DNA from 2 places in the Paenibacillus sp. FSL K6-4396 genome. Region 2 is predicted to be linked to the other one. Evidence: riboswitches for the same ligand, from Rfam matches in the RefSeq annotation. Region 2 holds a riboswitch; the other holds the start of a gene.
The links. A riboswitch is a leader RNA that binds a small molecule or an ion and turns the genes downstream of it on or off. The one in region 2 is predicted to bind FMN.
Positions count from the first base shown of each region.

Region 1 (7,504 bases), 550 kb from region 2:
TACTTGCCACTCTCCGCCATTTTCTGCGCAATCAAAGGGATTTCGAACGCACCTGGAACCCAGGCTACATCCACTTCATCATCCTGCACGCCGTGACGTTTGAATGCATCGAGAGCTGCGCTAAGCAATTTACTGGTAATGAATTCGTTGAAACGTCCAACGACAACTCCATATCTGGATCCTTCTGATACTAAATGTCCTTCGAAAAATTGTGGCATTCAAGTCATCTCCCTAACGGTATAATGTAATGTAAGTAACGGAAATCCCTAAGTAATCTCTTCCATAAATTACATGGTGAACGTTGTTCATCTAAAATATATTTACTGTTCGTTCTGCTCGATATCATCAAACTTGAGCATATGTCCCAGCTTGGCTTGCTTCGTATGAAGATACACCGTATTGTCCTCGTTCTCTTCCATCTGGATCGCAACACGCTCTACGACTTCAAGTCCATATCCTTCAAGACCTTTAATTTTACGAGGATTGTTAGTTAGCAATCTGATCTGACGAACCCCAAGGTCTTTCAGTATTTGAGCGCCAATTCCGTAATCACGCAAGTCAGCAGCAAAACCCAAACTCAGGTTTGCATCAACAGTATCCATACCTTCCTCTTGCAGCTTATAGGCTTTGAGTTTGTTGATCAGGCCAATACCCCGACCTTCCTGTCTCATATAAAGCAGTACACCATTGCCTTCCTCATGAATCTGTTTGATTGCCGCATCAAACTGCGGACCACAGTCACAACGATGCGAATGGAATACATCACCTGTCAAACATTCAGAGTGTACACGTACAAGTACGGGTTTGGAACCATCAATCTCACCTTTAACCAGAGCCACATGTTCCTTATTATCCACAGCGTTTGTATAAGCCACCGCTTGAAACTCACCAAAGTCCGTTGGCATACGCACAGCCACTTCACGTTGAACCAGCTGCTCTTTTTCATTACGGTAACGAATCATGTCCTGAATACTGATCAGCTTCAGATCATGTTTGCGGGCAATCTCCTGCAGATCCGGAAGTCTGGCCATTGTGCCATCTTCCTTAATTACTTCACAGATAACGCCAGCGGGATATGAACCACACATAATAGCCAAATCTACTGCTGCTTCTGTGTGCCCGGCACGACGAAGTACACCGCCGTCTTTTGCAATGAGCGGGAACATGTGACCAGGCTTACGGAAGTCCCCGGCTTTCGCCTCAGGATCAATCAGACCTTTCACGGTAATAGAGCGTTCATGTGCCGAGATGCCTGTTGTCGTATCTTTGTGATCCACAGAGACGGTGAAGGCTGTTCCATGGAAATCCGTATTTTGTTGAACCATCGGTTTCAGGTTAAGTTCGTCCGCACGTTGTTGTGTAATCGGAACACAGACCAGACCTCTACCTTCAGTAATCATGAAATTAATGACTTCAGGTGTCGCCTTTTCAGCCAAAGCGATAAAATCGCCTTCATTCTCCCGATCTTCATCATCCACAACAATGACGGGTTTGCCACGCATGAGGTCATATATGGCTTCTTCTATTGTGTCCAGAATGGATTGTTCTGACATTAGTCCACCTCCAGTTAATTTCTGTTCTCTATTTATGCAAATCCGTGATTGGCGAGAAAATCTTCACTGATACTGCGCGGCTTGCCAGTACCCGTCTCCCGATGCCCTCTCCCATACTGGAGCAGATGATCCACATATTTGCCCAAAATATCGCATTCGATATTAATGGTATCCCCTGTCTTTTTCACATTTAGTACAGTTTCACCAATGGTATGCGGGATAATGGAAACCGTGAATGCGGTATCCGATGTATGGACAACGGTCAAGCTAATGCCATCCAGTGTAACCGATCCTTTGGGGATCAGATATTTGAACAAATGGTGATCATCAGGCTTGATCTCAAACACAATCGCATTCTGATCACGTGTTATACTGCCAATCACTCCAGTACCATCGACATGGCCCTGAACGATATGTCCGCCAAAACGACCGCCGGATTGCATGGCCCGCTCCAGATTAACTTTACTGCCAGATTGCAGCTGACTGAGATTGGTATGACGATAGGTTTCAGGCATTACATCGGCGGTAAAACCTCCACCTTCGAGTGTTGTCGCAGTTAAGCACACGCCGTTCACTGCTACACTATCACCAATCTTCAGATCGTCCATGATGGCGGAAGCTCCGATATTCAGGACCATCGCTTCGCCTTTCCGACCAATACGCCGGATCTGACCGACTTCTTCCACCAAACCGGTAAACATGCTGCCGCCTCCCCTGTTTTATTTATTCAGGCCACACCGGAATACCGCCAATGCTGATATTATCTCCAACTTGTTCGATCTCCAACTGATTCAATTGAATCGCCTGATTCATACGTTCCACACCCTCGAAGCGGAAGCTACCAGGTGTATCATAACCGCCTACAATCTTCGGAGCGATAAACATGAGCAGTCGATCGACCAACCGTGCCTCCAGCATGGCTCCATTCAAGGTGCCTCCACCTTCAAGCAAAATCGAACCAATCTCACGCTCACCCAACTTGCTAAGTCCGTTTAACAGATCCACACGTGGTCCAGGACCACAGCGTATAATTTCGACGCCGTAGGCTTCCAAACGTTCAGCAGCTTCAGGACTGGCTTCGTCTGTTGTCAGCACCCATGTTGGAGCAAGACCATCCTTAACCATTTTGGCACCTACGGGAAGACGTAACTTGGAATCCACCACAATGCGCACTGGACTAATGCCTTCGACTTGCAAACGGGTAGTAAGTTCCGGATTATCGGCAATCACTGTGTCGACACCAACCATAATTCCCTGGTGACGATGACGAAGGGCATGCACAATCTCACGAGCGGGCTCGTTAGAGATCCACTTGCTGTCTCCGCTGCGAGTAGCAATTTTGCCATCCAAAGTAGTAGCCGTCTTCAGTGTCACAAAAGGTAGACCTGTTGTAATAAATTTAATGAATTTTTCATTCATGCGTCTTCCACGCTCACGCAGTACGCCAACTTCAACTTCAATGCCTTGTTGACGAAGCATGCTTATGCCCCTGCCGGATACTTGCGGATTTGGATCTTCACAACATACCACAACACGTTTCACCTTTTCATGAATCAGGCGTTCACTACAAGGTGGCGTCTTGCCATAATGACTACAAGGCTCAAGTGTAACGTATACCGTACTTCCTTCTGCATCACTGCCTGCCATGTTAAGTGCATGCACCTCTGCATGCCCGGTTCCACGTTTCAGATGGCTCCCCAGGCCTACAATACGACCCTCTTTCACAACTACACATCCAACGACCGGATTGATCCCCGTCTGTCCCTGTGCTCGTTCCGCCATATCCAATGCCAGTGCCATATAAAATTCATCATTGATCATTTCCAAATCCGTTCACCCCGCGGTTTAAAGTCTTGTTTATTAAAAAATCCCCGTCGAACAATCAGTTCGATGGGGATGATGAGAGACAAATGTCACCAGCAGGAGTGAAATGGATACAGCACGCCAACACTTTGCCCAAAACCTCATTTCGGGCAAGTGAAAATAGACACATACCTTAATGAACATCAATTACAGGTAAAGAGCTTTTATAGTGCGGCATATGTATGGAACTGTCCGGCGTAACCGGATCTTCCCTGCACAGTGCAAGACATTACAAATCGTGACTGTGCAGCAATACTCCTGCTGAATGCAAACCTGTTAGGTCTGCACCTCTCCTTCTCCCATCCAGACTATACTGTCGGTTCTGGAATTACACCAGATCAGCCATCTGCCAAGGGCAGACAGGTCACGGACTTTGCATGAAGTGCTGGACATGTGTCCTTACAATTCCTGCATCACCGCCGGTAGGGAATCGCACCCTGCCCTGAAGGATTGCTTTCGTTATTACTTGGATGTTAGCACTTTAATGCCAAAAAATCAATTGTTTTTTGTTCCTTTTTGTCACATACTAACTTTTAATAAGCTAAGAAACAACAAAAAACCGCTTCCTCTCAAGGAGGCACGGTTTTGGCTTGGAGGCCCATTTCATATCAATCGTATCATTCTACATATCAGGAAAACACCAGCTCGCCATATGCTTTAATTCTTTGGCATTATGAAAGGGAATACGGTCAGGTTCTTGCAGGGGCGAAGTCGGAAGCGGGAACTCTCTTGCCACCCTTCTGACCCAACTTGTGGAATCGATCGCAATAGCCGAGCATTTCCAGCGTCCATTCGCTCTCGGTCGAAACGTCCCATGCAAATCTGTTTTTCCCGGCATCTCTGGAAAGACTCCATCCAAATATTCAACGATGACACGCTTGTCTCTGACTTCATGACAATACACCGTCACCCATACACCTTCCCGGACCCGAACAGCATACACATCTCCAGACTGTACCTCCCCGGTACCTGCATCAGGAGATGCCTTTGGTACTTTTCCACGAACACTTCTCTTCTTCTCCAATGCCCCTAAGATCGTGTCCTTTACAGCTGGACTCTCATCAGGCTTATCCGCAAGAGATATATTATTTAGATCAAAATCATGAAATATCTTGTTCAGGTTGTTCTCATTAATTCCGACAGATGAGTCCCACCACGCCAGAGGAGCCTGAACTTCAACCCGAACATTGGGGCGTGCGTCACGTTGCATGTAAGAAGTGAATTCCGTTATCATTCCAGGATGTTCCAGCGTATCCAATATGCCAATCAGAGCTAACGTCTCAAGCAAATCACGGTACGCATATTCCTTCTGTGTAGGCAAAAGACGTTCCTTCTTGAGTGCTACTGCTGCCTTGCTGTAACGAGTTTTGGGAGGTAATTCGCGCAGCACCGTTAACACCGCACGGAATGTCCAGCGGTCGTAATCATTGGCTATTGGAAGTTCCTGCGCGGCAGTCAGCTCTCGAAGTGCCAACACATATCCAAAAGGATCACCATCCAATGGGGTTCCATTGGTCATCCGCCAATACCATTGCAGCGTCGTGTCGGTTGCTTGATCTGCACTTAATCCGCAAATCTTGCAAGTGTTCGAAGATGGATATGGCGTATGTTCATGGCTTGGCATACTGCTCGCAATAAGCTTGCCCGTAAGCAACGAGCGCCAGATCATGGGTGCGGACCACAAAGAGGATACAAAAGCCTGCGCTGCATCATTGATCGTCCATTGATTTGCAACTTTTTTCAGCTCAGCAATCGTTTCATCATGTTGCGGACGTACAAATCGATTCGGTTCACGCCCGGCTGCCTCAAGCGCTTCTCGATCCTTTACGGATAGACTATCCGGAACGAAATGCCGCGATGCCTGAAGTTCTTCATCCCACAACGTGCGCTCACTATAAATTTGTTTTAACAAAAATAGCTGAGTAACCATATCCAAGGTTTTATTCATCCTTTCTAATCAACGATTTCAAATATGTAAAAAATAAAAAAAGTGCTTCTATAAAAGAAGCACTTCATGTTTGGATCCAGTTAAGGTGAAGGTATTAAGCTTCTACAACTTCAACAGTTTCCATTTTGTCTTTACCTTCTAAAGCGTCCACGAACTCCATACCTTTAGTTACTTTACCAAATACAGTATGTTGTCCATCCAAATGTGGTTGCGGTTGGTAGCAGATGTAGAACTGGCTTCCACCTGTGTTACGGCCAGCATGTGCCATAGCCAGTGTTCCGCGCTCATGTTTGTTCGGGTTAATTTCACAGTTGATTGTGTAACCTGGGCCACCTGCACCGCTACCGTTAGGGCATCCGCCTTGAGCTACAAAGCCCGGGATCACGCGGTGGAATGTAAGACCATTGTAGAAACCGGAGTTAGCCAGTTTCTCAAAGTTTGCTACTGTGTTTGGAGCTTCTTGATCGAACAGATCGATCAGAACTTCTCCGCCGTTTGCCAATTTAATTTTCGCTTGTTTCGCCATATGTAAATGACTCCTTTCGTATTGACCATCGTTAATGGTGCCAGAACGCATGACCCTGGGTCAAGCATTACAGCACTTTTCTTAGTGTACACCGAAAATGTCTGGATCGCAAAAAAAACGGCAACTTTTTTCATGATTTAGCTCAAATACGCAAAAAGCAGACAAAAAAGGAAGTTCCCTTTTCATCTGCTTCAACTTTAAGATTGCTATCTTGAATAATGCAGAATCGCATTATCTTTTGACGAATTAGCGAGTAACTGGTTGTTTTCCAATGCGTGCTGGTACCAGGTCATTCTGGATGATATCCTGATACGTCTCACGGCGTACCACGACATCTCCTTGACCGTCTTTGACAAATACAACGGCCGGACGACGAATCCGGTTGTAGTTGCTCGCCATGGAGTAGTTATACGCGCCTGTGCAAGCTACAGCGAGCAGGTCGCCACTTTCCACTTTTGGCAGGTCCAGATCCCAGATCAACATATCGCCACTCTCGCAGCATTTACCCGCAACAGATACCGTTTCCTGAGCAGCCTCATTCGCACGGTTGGCTAACACAGCTTCGTACTTGGACTCATACAAAGCAGGACGCGGGTTATCGGTCATACCACCATCAACGGCAACGTATTTACGCACGCCTGGAATGTCTTTGCTTGTTCCAACGGTATACAGCGTTGTTCCCGCTTCACCCACGATGCTGCGGCCTGGTTCAACCCAGATCTCAGGTACGGCATAGCCGATTTGAGCAAAATGATTTTTAACGGCATCTGTAATAGCCTTCACATATTGTGCAACTTCAAGTGGCGTATCTCCATCGATATAACGGATTCCGAATCCACCACCAAGGTTAACCACTTTGAAAGCAACATTAAGACGCTCATATACACTTGCTGCAAATTCAGCAACACGTTGAACAGCCATCTGGAAGCCTTCAACTTCGAAGATCTGGGAACCGATGTGGGAATGCACACCGAGCAATACCAGGTTAGACTGCTTGGAAGCCAAATCAATCGCTTCAAATGCTGTACCATTGCCGATATCGAATCCAAATTTGGAATCCGTTTGACCTGTGGAAATATATTCATGCGTATGGGCCTCAACACCAGGCGTCACACGAAGCAAAATGTTTACTTTACGATTTTTGTCCGCTGCTACAGCCTGCAACAGATGCAATTCATTGAAGTTATCAACAACAAAGCATCCAATCTCTGCATCAAGAGCCATTTTAATCTCTTCCAGCGTTTTGTTGTTACCGTGGAAGTGAATGCGCTCAGCCGGGAATCCTGCTTGCAGTGCAGTAAACAGTTCACCATCAGATACAACATCCAGAGAAAGTCCTTCTTCAGCTGCAAGTGCACACATCGCCATTACACAGAATGCTTTACTTGCGTATGCCACTTGGAAGCCCAATCCGGAAGCACGGAATGCTTCCATGTACTCTCTGCAACGCTCGCGAACCAATTGCTCGTCCACAACGTACAGTGGAGTTCCGAATTGTTCTTTCAGATCTGTTGCATCCACTCCGCCAATCTCCAGATGCCCTTGCGCATTTATTTTACTTGTACCATGTAAATACATAATCTGCATTCCTCACTTTTTTGTATACTGGAACAG
Region 1 is NZ_JBBOCR010000001.1:4,579,325-4,586,828, forward strand. It holds gene ribH (6,7-dimethyl-8-ribityllumazine synthase) at 1-218, opposite strand, end outside; gene MHB85_RS19995 (bifunctional 3,4-dihydroxy-2-butanone-4-phosphate synthase/GTP cyclohydrolase II) at 321-1,553, opposite strand; gene ribE (riboflavin synthase) at 1,586-2,254, opposite strand; gene ribD (bifunctional diaminohydroxyphosphoribosylaminopyrimidine deaminase/5-amino-6-(5-phosphoribosylamino)uracil reductase RibD) at 2,277-3,380, opposite strand; FMN riboswitch at 3,704-3,870, opposite strand; gene MHB85_RS20010 (hypothetical protein) at 4,039-5,346, opposite strand; gene MHB85_RS20015 (peptidylprolyl isomerase) at 5,459-5,890, opposite strand; gene lysA (diaminopimelate decarboxylase) at 6,137-7,468, opposite strand.
Region 1: linked by a shared signal. The riboswitch ahead of ribD (bifunctional diaminohydroxyphosphoribosylaminopyrimidine deaminase/5-amino-6-(5-phosphoribosylamino)uracil reductase RibD) and the one ahead of MHB85_RS17395 (DMT family transporter) in region 2 are both predicted to bind FMN.

Region 2 (7,504 bases):
CTTGTTCAGATCGGGGGTCACACGTAAAGCCATACCTCAAATGTCCGGACAGAAATCCCATTCGTCCAGGTACACATGGATACGTATTATTTTCATCGGCGATCATATCTGCAAATTGCGAATAAGCGTCCTGCTGCCAAGATGGTAGACGCTCATATAAACTATTTATTTCGTCGGCACTATACAGCTCCGCCATTGATTCCCAACTCCATTCCACATGATACCGTTACAGTATTAATGTGGGGGAAGTTGGGTGACTGTCCAGCCTGATTTTATTGTCAGAAAAATATGGAACGCACAGCTTCGTAACCGAAATACAAACCAAATCCGATCAGGCAGATTCCCGAAATGATGGAGATCCAGCGCAATACATTTTCACTGCTATGTTTGTGGAATCGACTGGCCATTCCAGCCATAATGACATCCCACACCAGAATGCCAATAAATATGCCTGAACTGTAAAGCAGTAAATGAGCGGTGTCCGTATGCTTTACAGTTGTCGCGAGAATGGAGCCATAGATCCCAAGCCAAAACAAAATATTCAGTGGATTGGACAGAGCCATCAAAAAGCCAGAAATAAACGATTTTCGAACAGTCGCCTCCGCAGTAGATGTACCTTGAATCCCCTGTTTCAGCTTCGAGAGCGTTTCCACTCCCGTGTAAATCAGAATAAAACTGCCAAATGACCAGAGAAAAGAGCGCATAAACGGCGTGTCCAGAAAATGGGCAACTCCAAAATAAATCAGCAGCATATACACCAAGTCTGCAAACATAGCTCCGAGTCCTAGAATCCAGGCATGCATGAATCCATGTCGAGCTCCACGGTCCAGTTGAGCAGCATTAATCGGACCGATTGGAGCGGACAATGATATTCCCAGAATAATATAACTGAACAGTACAGACATAAATACGTTCACTCCTTAACGGGTTCGACGAATTGTACCAGTAGTCACATAAAATGGGTACAAGTCATCGTATTCCCGCAAGGAGTGAATTAGAACAAACTGTGAGGATATAGCACTTTAACCAGCAGGCGACTCCACATCGAGTTGAACAGGTGTACAATGATAGCCATTGCAAGAACTTTCCTCGCACGGACAAGCCGATAAACCGATGATCAGATCCATCAAAGCTTCCATTTCAACATAATCCCCTGCACATGATTCGGGAGCGATAACATCAATTTTGCCTTCACCATCTACTACGGAATTCATAAACAGATTGAAAGGATAATGTTGATCCGGGGGAGAGATACCGAAAGGTTCAAGAGCAGTATTCAGATTATTATAACAACTGGGATGGTCCTTTTTATCATATAAGACCTCATACATTTCCGGACGACAGGCCGAATTGAAAAAATCATGAATGCCTACAGTTTCACTGACAATGGAAATGAGAGGTTTATAACGGTTGGAATACAGGCATTGCCCCGGTTTAATTCTGTAATTGCGCAGGACATCGAGGGTTACCCCGGGATCAAGCCGATTATTAATATTCTGTGCATCATAAGCGACAAAGTCAACCACTTGCTGCCCTTCCAAATCAGTTATACGGATCAGTGAGCCTTTTTTCACTCTAAGAGCGTAGCCTGTCTTGGCAGGAATGTGAATAGATTGTTTATGAGATTCCGTTGAATTCATCACTGTCTCCTCCGATGTCTTTTTACTTCAGTATGCGGAGACGACATTGCTTTCATGCACTATAGCAAGTAATGTAGGCATGCGAATATGAAAAATAAGAATAGAGTGGATGAAAGATTACTCATCAGAAACGTGTAAAATATTGCGTTTATGCTGGGAACAGAGGATTACCTTTCATCCCAATCCAAAGTTCGGATGTTTCCAACTGACCAGCGAGATGCAGCAACCAGTCTTCACGGCCTTTGGTTGCCATAACCTGTACACCCATTGGCAAACCTTCTGGTGTCATATGAAGAGGTACACTTATCGCAGGCTGGCCGGTCAGATTTGCAAGCTGGGTGAAAGGTGTATACGTAAGACTGGGCTCAAACATTTCATAAATGAGTTGCTGCTGCTGGGTCTTGTCCAACTCACTAATTCGCATCAGATTACGGATCTGTTCGTCTTGAGGTGTTAATTCTCCAATCTTAGGCGCAGAAAAAGCATTAACGGGTGTGACATAGAAGTCATAACGCTCAAACAAGGTGGACATCTGAGCTGCAGCTACATCCCATTCAGCTAAGTTATGTACAAATTCCGCGGCGGACACCTTTTTTCCAGCTTCAGCCAGAACCCAGGATTCAATCTCCATATCATCGGAGGTCAGAGCCCGACCCATGGATCGTTCCATGGAAGAGATCATCGCGGCCATCTCACCACTGTTCATCATGTAATAATTTTCCATCAACCTAACTCCATTGACTGGACTGAGTTTTTCTTCAACATGATGACCTTGATCTTCCAACCAGCGAACGAGCTTGAGTACAGACTCTTTGGCTTCTACGCTGACGGGTGTACCTACGGGCGAATCGGTTGTGTATGCAATTTTCAGTTTGCGTTGATGTGGATAGCTCATATCTGCCAAGTAACTGCCTGGAAAGAGTGGCGCATGAAATGCAGCTTCAGGCTGTATGACTTGTAAGGTATCAAGCAATGCAGCACTGTCCCGAACCGAGCGAGAGAGGGCAAAATCAATCGATGCGCCTTGCCATTGACGACCAACTCCCGGTCCTACAGGAGTGCGCCCGCGAGTTGGCTTCAATCCAAACAATCCGCTAAAGGAAGCCGGGATACGAATCGAACCGCCTCCGTCACTGGCTCCGGCCAGAGGAACAATACCCGAAGCTACAGCGGCAGCGGCTCCACCGCTTGATCCACCGGGAGAGTGATTGATATTCCAGGGATTGCGACTTGGACCATGGAGGCGGGGCTCCGTAATATTTTTCAAGCCAAATTCGGGCGTATTCGTATGTCCTATGATGATAAAACCCGCATCACGGAGTCGAGTGACAAAATTGGAATTGCGTAATGCCCGATGCTCGCTGAACAGACGGGAGCCTGAAGTCAGAAATTCACCTTCCAAGGATTGCGAGATATCTTTCAGGAGTAGGGGCACACCGGCAAAAGGTTGTTCTCCAGGGCGAACCAAACTGGCTTCCTCCCGTGCGCGATTTTCATATGTACGAATAACTGCATTAAGTTGCGGATTCACTTCTTCAAGGCGTGCAAACGCCGCTTCCAGCAATTCAACCGGGGATACTTCCCGGGATCGGATCAGTTCAGCCAAACCTACGGCGTCGTAGGAGGTATATGAGAATGAAGACATTATGATCGTTCCTCTCTGAATATAATTCATCTGTTTATTCCATATGTCATCGTACCATCGGATTGGACAAAAGACAAAACATAGAAGAGACGTAGTGCGATGATTAGCATATTCGGTATGGGTCGAATGGAAAAGAGGAAGGAGTTGCGATATCAAAATAAAATAAAGCACAGGGTTAATAGCTCATATTGCTAATTGAGAAAATGATTGAGTAACATCGAGAAATGGAAATAAAAAACCACTGCTCATCTAATTTGATGTGCAATGGTTTTATTTTTATATTTGACTATTTGTTTATATGAGAACCTCGGATATATCCACTTACTCTGTACGCAGCTTCGGTGCCGCATCAGTCGCAGTGGATGATCTTTCCTGCTGTCTGGAAATGGCGAAGAGGGCCACCCAGATTAAAATAAAACCAAGCAACTGCTCCCATGTAATCAGCGTACGGAAAGCGATCCAGTTCACCAACACACCCGCCATCGGGAAGCTAAGTTCTGCGAGTGTTGCAACAGAAGCTTTGGTTGACGACAGACCTTTGTAATACAACAGAAGACTGAGCAAACCTGGTAACAATGCCTGACCGAGAATGTTGAGGATGACAGCGGTCTGTTCACCCGTTCCGGACGGAAACGTCCATGCCGCACCTTCGTTCCACGTCATAAAAATCAGGAGCGGGAGAGCAACGACAAAACGAAGAGAGGTGACGGTTTCGTAACGCGCCTGACCCAGCATCAATCGTCCCATAACGGTTGAACCTCCCCATAAGGCAGCGGCCCCAAGGGATAACAAGCTTCCAGCATGAATCCAGTTGTCCCAGTTACCTAATGGCAATGTGAAGCCAAATGTAAGCAGGTAGGTTCCTGCTAATGCGATGAAGAACAATCCACCGAAGCGACGAGGCAACGTTTCTTTCAATAACAGTTTAGCCAGCACGATAGCGAAGAGTGGTTGCATTTTTTGCAATAATAGAACTGTGTTCGGATCGTTATGTGTTAGTGCCATGGTGAACAACACCGTTGCAAGTGCTGAACCTCCCCATGAGATAAAAATCACGGCAATCCAGTGGCGAGCGCGCAGGTTTTTCAGGTCAGACCGGAATTTCCATAGCACGGGAATGGCAATAAGACTGACGATGATATGTTCCACCAGTACAATCTGCGTGGATGTCATCGTATTTAGCAAAATAATGCGGAAGAGTGGGTCGACCCCCCATAAGGCGGCGCCGAGAACTACAAGCCAGAATCCGGTATTACTTCGTTCCTTGCGGTAAACAGGTGATGCTGCTGATGTCTTTTCCATATTCAGGACTCCTTCGTCAGAACACGGAATCTTCAGTTGGCAAAATCGACAGAAGCCCCCGTTTTGGTATATACCAAATAAACGGGGGCTCATCCAAGGACATGCGTCAGGAAAGAGGCCTTCCCGTGAACGGCATGTCAATGTGTTGATCTTCTCTCATCCGGACTGTACCGTCGGCCTTGGATTCACACCAAGTCAGTCGCTAAATGTCCTTCGTTAAGAACAAATAGCGAGTCGCGGGCTGGTTCCTAAGAACATCACCGCCGGTTGGGAATTGCACCCTACCCCGAAGATCCTATTCAATTATATAGTGTGTTAAACAAGCTGTAACATTAATAAGTTCATCTTATTCCTGTAAGCGCTAGCAGTTCAAGCATTTTTTTTAGAAAACGATTTTCCAGCTTCCTTGTTGTCTGCGAAGAAGCACGATCTGACCTGCGTGATACGCATCATGGAGTACCCATCGAGCCAGTTCGTGTGCCCATTTCTCTTCGGAGTCCATATATGCGGCTTCAAGATCTGACTCTTCGAGTGCAGCCAATTGATCTCGCAACTGCTGGGCTAATCGAGTTGTACCCTGTAGCAGTGTATTCCAACCAGCTGCATCCGTTGCATCTCCCGGATTCCCAAATGTGTATTCATTGGAGTCTACAGCAGGAAGGGTAGGCTCCTTACTTTGCATGCGACACAATAAGCGATGGTTGTAATAATACATATGGTTAACCAACTGCCAGATGCTTAATCCCCCTGAGGGTGGAATCCAGGCTGCTTGTTCTGCTGTAAGACCCTCCAAGGATTTCGACAAAGGTACAATCCAATTGCATTGATCCCATGTATTATCCTTTTGAATCAGTAACACATCTAATGCTGTTGTTTTCGTCATTGCCGTTTCCTCCTTGAGAATTATTGTGATGTATGATGTAACTAGCTAAAACTGATTAATGAGGTTACACTTAATATAACACATCAAAGACAGGGTGTAACCACCTTTATTGATTTAAGGTAGTTACATTAAACGGAGGTAGACATGGACAGACTTTGGACCGATTTTGTAAACAGCGATTATCACGACTGGCGTGGGGGAGATCGATCGGAGGACAGACTCGGGAAGGCGAGCTGGCAGCAAGACTTTCTGGATCGATGGCAACTTAACGCTTCTGTCCCTGCATCTCCAGAAGATGAGTTGTCGATGAGAAACTTCAGGAACGAATTGATGGCTCTTGGAGCTCGCTTATCTTCTGGAGCATCATTAACGGATGAAGAGCAACAGTGGCTGAATGGTGTTATGGAAGCAGGGCATGTAAAAAGAACATTGACTACAATTGATCAGGGACTGAAACTCCAACTAATAGCTGTAGAAGCTCATTGGCAACAGGTTATGGCTGAGGTAGCTGCTGACTTTGCAATAACTTTGGTGGAGGGAGAAGGGGGCAGGATTCGGATCTGTGATAATTCGGATTGTCGCTGGATGTTCTATGATGATACCCGAAGCAGAACACAGAAGTACTGTGATGATAAGATGTGCGGCAACCTGATGAAGGTCAGAAGATTTCGGGCGAAACACAAATCCCAAAATTGATAAATACTAACAATAACTATATAATGTATATATACTAGCGAAAAAATAGTCAGAAGCAGTACGGATTCGTAAGCAGGATGTGATCGTCTTTCAAACCAAATTAGATGGGAGATGTGTCTTGTGCGGACAAGTTATCTGTTGAAAAATGGCTGTGTGTTGTCGATGGATGCTCGAATTGGACAGTATAAGAGGGCGGACGTTCTGATTCAGGATTCACTGATCATGGCGATCCAGCCCGACCTGGATATTCCGGGTGCGGAGGTCATTGATGCTTCATCGATGATTATTATGCCTGGGCTGGTGGACACGCATCGGCATATGTGGGAATCCCTTGTCAAAACAGCGGGAACCAACTGGTCGTTACCCGTTTATTTGCAGAATCTCTATTATGGTGCGATGGGGAGCAAGCTCCGTCCAGAAGATAGTTATATTGCCAACCTGCTTGGTTCCTTGGAAGCGCTTAATGCAGGAGTTACGACAGTAATGGATTGGAGCATGCCGTATTCCCCTGACCATACGGATGAATTGATTCGTGGACTTCAGGATGCTGGCATTCGGGCGGTATTTGCTCACGGAGTCCCTGGTGAGACCGACTACTGGAATCGGGATAGTCAACTCACGTATTCGAATAATGATGTGAGAAGAGTCAAAGAACGTTATTTTTCATCACGGGATCAATTGCTTACTTATGGGCTTGCCATTCGTGGTCCGGAGTTCAGTCATTGGGATACAACGGTAAAAGAGATCGAGCTAGCACAAGAGTTGGATGCCATCTGTTCCATGCATGCAGGATTTGGCAGTTGGGGATCTGTGGATCGCTCGATTAGTCAATTGTACGAAGCGGGACTGTTAAGTCCACGGGTGAATATCGTTCATGGTAACACCATGGGCATGGATGAATACAAAATGCTGGCAGATAGCGGCGCTTCCTTGTCGGTCACACCTGAGGTTGAAATGATGATGGGTCATGGATATCCGGCCACCGGCTATTTTCTCGAACATGGGGGAACCCCTACACTTGGTGTAGATGTGGTAACGTCCACAGGCGGAGATATGTTCTCGCAGATGAAGTTTGCACTTCAAGCTGAACGATCCAGAGCCAATGAACAACTTTTGCAGCAGGGTGAGATGCCTGGTGAGTTGAACTTGCAGTCCAGCCAAGTACTGAGATTTGCAACTTCGGCTGGTGCCCAAGCATTAGGATTGGAGCAGAAGGTCGGAACGCTGACCCCAGGAAAGGAAGCGGATCTGATCATGATTCGTACCACCGATCTGAATATGTTCCCCGTTCATGATCCAATCGGCGCTGTCGTTCAGTTCGCTAATCCATCCAATGTG
Region 2 is NZ_JBBOCR010000001.1:4,024,959-4,032,462, reverse strand. It holds gene MHB85_RS17415 (YqcI/YcgG family protein) at 1-196, opposite strand, end outside; gene MHB85_RS17410 (LysE family translocator) at 279-905, opposite strand; gene MHB85_RS17405 (DUF1989 domain-containing protein) at 1,023-1,640, opposite strand; gene MHB85_RS17400 (amidase) at 1,789-3,285, opposite strand; gene MHB85_RS17395 (DMT family transporter) at 3,607-4,587, opposite strand; FMN riboswitch at 4,732-4,885, opposite strand; gene MHB85_RS17390 (DinB family protein) at 4,970-5,470, opposite strand; gene MHB85_RS17385 (CGNR zinc finger domain-containing protein) at 5,615-6,166, shown strand; gene MHB85_RS17380 (amidohydrolase family protein) at 6,287-7,504, shown strand, end outside.